DNA from 3 places in the Paenibacillus sp. FSL W7-1088 genome. Region 1 is predicted to be linked to each of the others. Evidence: riboswitches for the same ligand, from Rfam matches in the RefSeq annotation. Region 1 holds a riboswitch; each other region holds the start of a gene.
The links. Region 1 has a riboswitch for S-adenosylmethionine ahead of metA (homoserine O-succinyltransferase). Riboswitches for the same ligand answer to the same signal wherever they lie in the genome.
Positions count from the first base shown of each region.

Region 2: linked by a shared signal. The riboswitch ahead of mmuP (S-methylmethionine permease) and the one ahead of metA (homoserine O-succinyltransferase) in region 1 are both predicted to bind S-adenosylmethionine.
Region 3: linked by a shared signal. The riboswitch ahead of MKY42_RS27185 (methionine ABC transporter ATP-binding protein) and the one ahead of metA (homoserine O-succinyltransferase) in region 1 are both predicted to bind S-adenosylmethionine.

Region 1 is NZ_CP150216.1:2,074,384-2,076,656, reverse strand. Features, by position in the region: gene MKY42_RS09630 (aminotransferase class I/II-fold pyridoxal phosphate-dependent enzyme) at 1-440, opposite strand, end outside; gene metA (homoserine O-succinyltransferase) at 465-1,382, opposite strand; SAM riboswitch class I at 1,617-1,741, opposite strand; gene corA (magnesium/cobalt transporter CorA) at 2,195-2,273, shown strand, end outside.
Region 2 is NZ_CP150216.1:6,307,214-6,309,486, forward strand. Features, by position in the region: gene mmuP (S-methylmethionine permease) at 1-1,122, opposite strand, end outside; SAM riboswitch class I at 1,217-1,319, opposite strand; gene MKY42_RS28505 (Ger(x)C family spore germination protein) at 1,417-2,273, opposite strand, start outside.
Region 3 is NZ_CP150216.1:6,031,084-6,033,356, reverse strand. Features, by position in the region: gene MKY42_RS27190 (Cthe_2314 family HEPN domain-containing protein) at 1-729, shown strand; SAM riboswitch class I at 861-1,002, shown strand; gene MKY42_RS27185 (methionine ABC transporter ATP-binding protein) at 1,129-2,163, shown strand; gene MKY42_RS27180 (methionine ABC transporter permease) at 2,164-2,273, shown strand, end outside.

The DNA.
Region 1 (2,273 bases):
GTCTCAATAAATACCGCTTTTGTATTCGGCTGACGAATACTTTCCAGAGCTGCCAGATCATTGGTATCGACGTAACTTGCCGTCACACCAAATCTAGATAGGATGCGCTCTAGCAAACGATACGTTCCGCCGTACAGATCCAGCGATACAATCAGATGATCCCCTTGTCCAAATAAGGCGAAAATCGTTTGCAAGGCAGCCATGCCGGAGCTACAGGCAAATCCGGCGTCACCGGATTCCAACGCTGCCGCTGCTTCTTCCAACACTTTACGGGTTGGATTGGTCGTACGAATATAATCAAATCCCGTGCTTTGTCCAAGCTTGGGGTGGCGAAACGCAGTGGATTGATAGATCGGAAAATTAATGGCGCCTGTTACCGGTTCATTGATAGACCCAATTTGGGCCAATCGGCTTTCGATTTTCAACTTGTTGTCTTCCATTGCAGCATCCTCCTGTAATGTCGATTAGATTTGCGGACCAATATCGTAAGGTGTCTCTTGATACACATAGTAATTGAGCCAATTAGAGAATAATAAGTTTGCATGTGCCCGCCAAGTAGCCGGGGGAACACGGGAAGGATCGTCATTCGGGAAATAATGTTTAGGCAGCGCAATGTTCATGCCTTTAGCTGCATCCCGGTCATATTCCCATTTCAATGAAAGCGGATCATACTCGGCATGTCCGGTTGCAAAAATCTGTTTGCCGTCTTTGGTAGCAACCAGGAAAATTCCTGCTTCCTCAGACTCAGCCAATATTTCAAGGTTATCATTTTTTTCAATATCTTCACGGCGCACTTCCGTATGGCGGGAATGCGGAACGTTGAATACTTCATCAAATCCGCGCAGCAGCTGCACATTGGATCTGTTGATCGTATGTGAGAATACACCGAAACATTTTTCATCCAGCGGAACTTTGGGAACTCCGAAATGATGGTATAAACCCGCTTGGGAAGCCCAACATATATGCATAGTCGAAGTCACATTGGTTTTGGTCCATTCGAAGATCTCCTGGATTTCTTTCCAGTAGTTCACGTCTTCAAAGTCCATTTGCTCTACAGGAGCGCCTGTAATGATCATGCCGTCAAAGCGGCGGTGTTCGATCTCATCAAAGGTTTTGTAGAACAAGTCCAAATATTCCTGCGATGTGTTTTTGGACGTATGAGACTTCGGATGAACCAGAACGATATCTACCTGAATGGGTGTGTTACCCACCAGACGAAGCAATTGTGTTTCTGTCGTTTCCTTTGTAGGCATCAGGTTTAATATAGCGATACGCAGCGGACGGATATCCTGCTTATAAGCGGATGTCTCGTCCATGACAAAGATGTTCTCTCCTGCAAGTACTTCCTTGGCAGGCAGTGTGTCTGGAATTTTGATTGGCATGGTGGTTCTAACTCCTCCTTGTGCATAAATAGATGCAGCCACTGCAGGTGCGATACGCTTCGCATCCGTACAGTTATAGGCTGCCATGAGCTTGCCTGCAGGCGCTGAATTGCAACCACATTGCTGTCGGCAGGCTCAAGTTCCTTAGCGAAAATCACTGCTGAGAAGTCGGTGCATATAACAAAGACCTTCCTCGGATTCCGAGAAAGGTCATATGTAAATAGATATGCGCCTCTCTCATCTCTCAGTTACAACAGTGTCACTCGGACACTTGGTCGCTGCAAGAATTAGCACCGTGCGGTATACCGCCGGTTGCCGGGTTTCATCGGGCCAGTCCCTCCACCTACTCTTGATAAGATTTCGCTTTATTCAATTGTAAAAACTAGTGTGGTTCACCCTTTACTTTAAGACATTAATCCCCTCACGTCAAGGTGTAGTTCTATGCATGTTCCTCAGGATCGGAACCGTTCATCATCCGTTGTCATACACTGCTCCAGGGCGCGAAATCGACACATTTTTGCGCTTGAAAGGACCCTGTACCAGCGGTATACTAGACAAGTGTTATAAACCCTTATGTGAGAGGTGACATATTCAATGGATGGCGACCCGAGGCCTGACTGGCAGCCGAATTCCGACAAACTGCATAGAGAATTGATATCAGCATGCCGGCAGCGGGACGTTACTTCCGTTTGATTATAGAGCGAACGCAGTCCTGACTTCCAGGCTCCGCTGCCGACCGGCTGATCTGTTCTTTTTGCGCCCATATTGATGAAATCCGCCCATTTGGCGGGTGCAGAAGGAGTAGATGAATAATGAAAATCCGGTTGGTAAACAACGGTGTATTTATTCCGGTGGACGACATTCAGCAGGCGCTGACTCCACCAGCGGAAG
Region 2 (2,273 bases), 3.0 Mb from region 1:
AACAACAGCCAGACCTGAAATGGAAACCAGTGTAATATATACGGTACCTGGCGCAATGATACTGGACAGCAAAGCCAGACCGCCCCCAACCATACTGATCAAGAGCGCATTCAGCGGCACACCACGTTTGGTCAATGTGGCAAACCATGGGGAGATCGTCTTTTTATCAGCCAGAGACCAGAGCATCCGTGAAGATGCATACAACCCCGAATTAGCCGCAGACAGAATCGCCGTCAAAATAACAAAGTTCATAATGTCTGCTGCATAGGGTACTCCCACCCGCTCCATGACCGCCACAAACGGACTTTCGAGCACACTCGCATCCGACATCGGAAGCAGTGCCGAGAGAATGACAATTGTTCCGATGAAAAAGATAATTAAACGCCACAGTGTGGTATGGATCGCTTTTGGAATCGTCTTCTCCGGATTCTCTGTTTCCCCGGCAGCAATCCCAATCAATTCGGTACCCGAGAACGCAAAGTTTACGGCAAGCATCGTCATTAGTATCGCAGTAGCCCCATTGGGGAACCAACCCGATGCTGTAATATTGGATAGAAACGGTGCAGGTTCCGAATCTGCCATTGGAATAATACCAAATACGGCTGCGCCCCCAAGAATAATGAAGACTACAATTGTAAGGACTTTAACTGCGGAAAACCAGAACTCCGATTCCGCAAAAAATTTGACAGTCAGCGCGTTGAACAGGAAGATCATAAGCGCAAACAATGCGCTCCAGATCCAAACATTCACTGAAGGGAACCAGCGCTGCATCAACAGCCCGGCCGCTGTAAATTCGGAACCGAGGGCAACCGTCCAGGTTAGCCAATACAACCAGGCTACTGTGTATCCTGTTGCTGGTCCGATGTATTTTGCCGCATAGCTATGAAACGCCCCTGTCTCTGGCATATGAACAGAAAGTTCACCTAAACAGAGCATGACCAGATAGACGACAATCGCTCCGATCAGATAAGACAGAATAGTACCGATCGGTCCTGCCTGCTGGATGGTATAGCCCGAACTTAGAAATAACCCTGTACCGATGACTCCACCGAGTGAGAGCATAACTACATGCCGTGCCTGCATTTTACGTTGAAAATGCCCTGTATCTTTGTTGTTATTCATGCCTGCTCCCCTACTTCTTCATCCAGAAAACAACAAAACAAAAAGACACACTCTTCCTGAAGAGTGCGCCGTTACTGACAAATAAAAACAAACGCTCCTATCTATCAGGCTGTTCACCCGCTGGAATTAGCACAGTATCCTTCAGATCTGTTGCTGAGGTTTCTAAGGGCCAGTCCCTCCACCTCTCTGGATAAGAAAATGATTTTTTATAAATATAGCGATCTATCATGTTTGTGTCAACTATTAAATATCATCATCCACTTTGTAGAGTAAAGAGAATCTTATTCCTTGTGATTAATCCGTCGATGATCCAGAATCTTTAATATTCAGTTTCACATCATAGGTTACGGGAACGTGACTGAATGTTTCATCCCAATCTTTTTTCACTTTTTTCCACACCTTCGGATATTTGATCCTCAGCTCTTCACCAAATCCGGCCACGTCCACCCGATAGGTACGCTGCATTTTATTCATAACCTGCTGTATTTGTTCTTTGATTGTATCCGCAAACTGTATCTCCAATTTACGAATATACTTGTCCGTTGAAGGGATTTCCGGGGAACTCCAATCTTCCATGAGTTGGCCTTCTGATTCAATCTTTACATGAAAAGAGATGTTGTTGCCTTGAACCAGTGGTATGATTTTACTCTTGGTAGACTTGATTTCATAGGTTACCGTATGGCCATTGGGTGGAGCGTATGATTTAACAGCTCCTTGCTGGGCCTTCCCTGTGATCCATGACAATCCTTCGAGTTCAATCTGATTTATAGAGCCGATCCATTTTTTCGTCTCTCCTTTGTAGATCCCTGCCCCTGAGAATTTATGCTCACCCTCGGCTGTAAGGACATTCTGCAACAAAAAGCTTGACCCGGACTGCATTTTCCCGTCAAGCTTCGCAAGAGACACAGGAGGAAGGATCTTGTTGGAACGGTACGAATTCCCTACCACTCCCTTTAAATAAAAGGCCGGAACTTCTCCCGGCTCTATAGAACTAAGAGCTTCGTGAGCTGTTCCATGGCTTACTAAAACCAGACAACTGGGGCGGATATCATTATCACGCAGAATAAAGTCAAGCAGCTGCTCCAAACTATATTTCTTGGACAACTCATGAGAAACAACGATGACCTTTAAATGATGACCAATGAGTGGAC
Region 3 (2,273 bases), 3.3 Mb from region 1:
ATGCTGCGAACGTTGCTGGGTGAAAAGCCACGTAAGAACGAAGGCATACTTAAGGACGCGATGGAGGCGATGGCGGATACGCTTGAGCTATTTCAGCGACAGATGCATGTGGACCATGATCCTACCCATGATTTTCGTAAACTGTATATATGGACCCAGGGACTGATCTCTTCGCTGGATGAACTGGAGCAAAGCTGTTTTGCAGCTTCCCATTTCCGTCAGAAAGTCAAAGCGGGCTCTACGGATGATATGACATTACCAGAAAAAGCAGAGTATGCCCGTTACGTCTATTTCTATAAGGATGGCTTCATCCGATGTTTTGCCATTCTGGATAAGTTAGGTACAGTGTTGAATGAAATGTTTGAGCTGAACACAACCAACGTTAAAACACATTATTCTTACTTTACCGTATTAAGACAGTTCGGATATGACAAGCAGCATTATGTTCTTGCCAACGAACTCATCCAGATTAAAGATTCCTACCGTGAGCCAATGAGCAAATTACGTAAACGACGAAACATGGAGATTCATTACATGAATTCCGAAATGCAGGATGATCTGTGGCAGCTACACCAAACTTTGCAGGGGAAAGTGAAGCTGGAGGACCTGGATCAGCATCTTTTGGAACTCCGCGAGGGCGTAGACATGGTATGTAAGACGTTAAAAGCAGCGTACGGCTACATCAACAAGAAGTGGCATAAGCAGGGAGTGGCTCAACCGCCAAAGTGATTTGAATTGTAATATTTGCCTTTGACAAATCGGAATACTTGGATTATACTGAGTTCCTGATTGACAGTTAGATGGAATTAACATTTATGACATTAACATTATAACTACTACTGAACTTATAAATTAAATATTTCTTATCGAGAGCGGCGGAGGGACAGGCCCGATGAAGCCCGGCAACCGATTTATAACTGCATGACAGCTGTGTCATACTTTATAGATGTTAGGTGCTAATTCCTACAAAATGGTGCAGGGCACGATTTTGGCAGATGAGAAGGTATAATCTTTCACGTGAAGAGCCCTTTTTGTTTCTGCAAAAGGGCTCTTTTTTTGTACGATGAAGGGGAGTTTTCCTTTCATTCGGGTAAAGATACATGTAGGCAGTGGGAAGGAGCAGTAATTTTGATTGAATTAAAAGGTTTAACCAAGACGTACGGTAAAGGTTCAAAAAGTACGACGGCCTTATCGGAACTAAATTTGAATATCCGCAAGGGTGAAATATTTGGAGTTATCGGTCATTCCGGTGCAGGCAAGAGTACATTGATCCGTTGTATCAATTTGCTCGAACGCCCCACGGCAGGCGAGGTTTGGGTTGATGGTATCAACCTAACCGATCTCAATAAGTCCGATTTGCAACAACAACGGCGTAAGATCGGCATGATTTTTCAACACTTTAATCTGTTATCCTCAGCTACGGTATATGATAATGTGGCTTTTCCTTTGAAGCTCGTTAATACGCCCAAGGCTGCCATTGATCGGAAAGTGAAGGAAATGCTCGCATTGGTTGGGCTGGAGGACCACAGCAATAAATATCCGGCCCAGCTGTCAGGCGGACAGAAGCAAAGGGTCGGTATTGCGAGAGCACTCGCGAGTGATCCGAACGTGCTGTTGTGTGATGAGGCCACATCGGCACTTGATCCCCAGACAACCGATTCGATTCTGAAGTTATTGCTGGATATCAATGAAAAGTACAACCTCACGATTGTGCTAATCACCCATGAGATGCACGTGATCCAGAATATCTGTGATCAGGTGGCGGTTATCCATCAGGGAGGCATCGTGGAGCAAGGGCCGGTGACGGAAGTATTCCTCAAGCCACAGCATGCCATTACGCGTGACTTTATGATGCGGGACCATGAGGTTGGAATTGCATTGGAAGAGACCGCTCTGGCGAGTGCAGATGTCTCATTACAGACGGACGGAGCTTCTAAGCTTGTGAAAATATCCTTCCTGGGCAATAAAACCTATGAGGCGATTTTGTCCAGAACGGTTCGTAAAACAGGAGTGGATTTCGCCATTTTGCAAGGCACCATTTCAACCATCAAACAAGTTCCCTATGGACAGCTGACCGTTCGGTTCGAGGGACAGTCAGATGAGATTAATCTCACCATTAAAGAGTTAGTGGATCAGGGACTTGATGTGGAGGTGCTTCGTTAAATGGATTTTTCAACGGTACGTTGGGAAGAAATCGGTAAGGCTTCGATTGAAACACTGCAAATCCTGGGAGCATCGGGCTTGTTCACGATCATCATTGGTCTGCCGCTAGG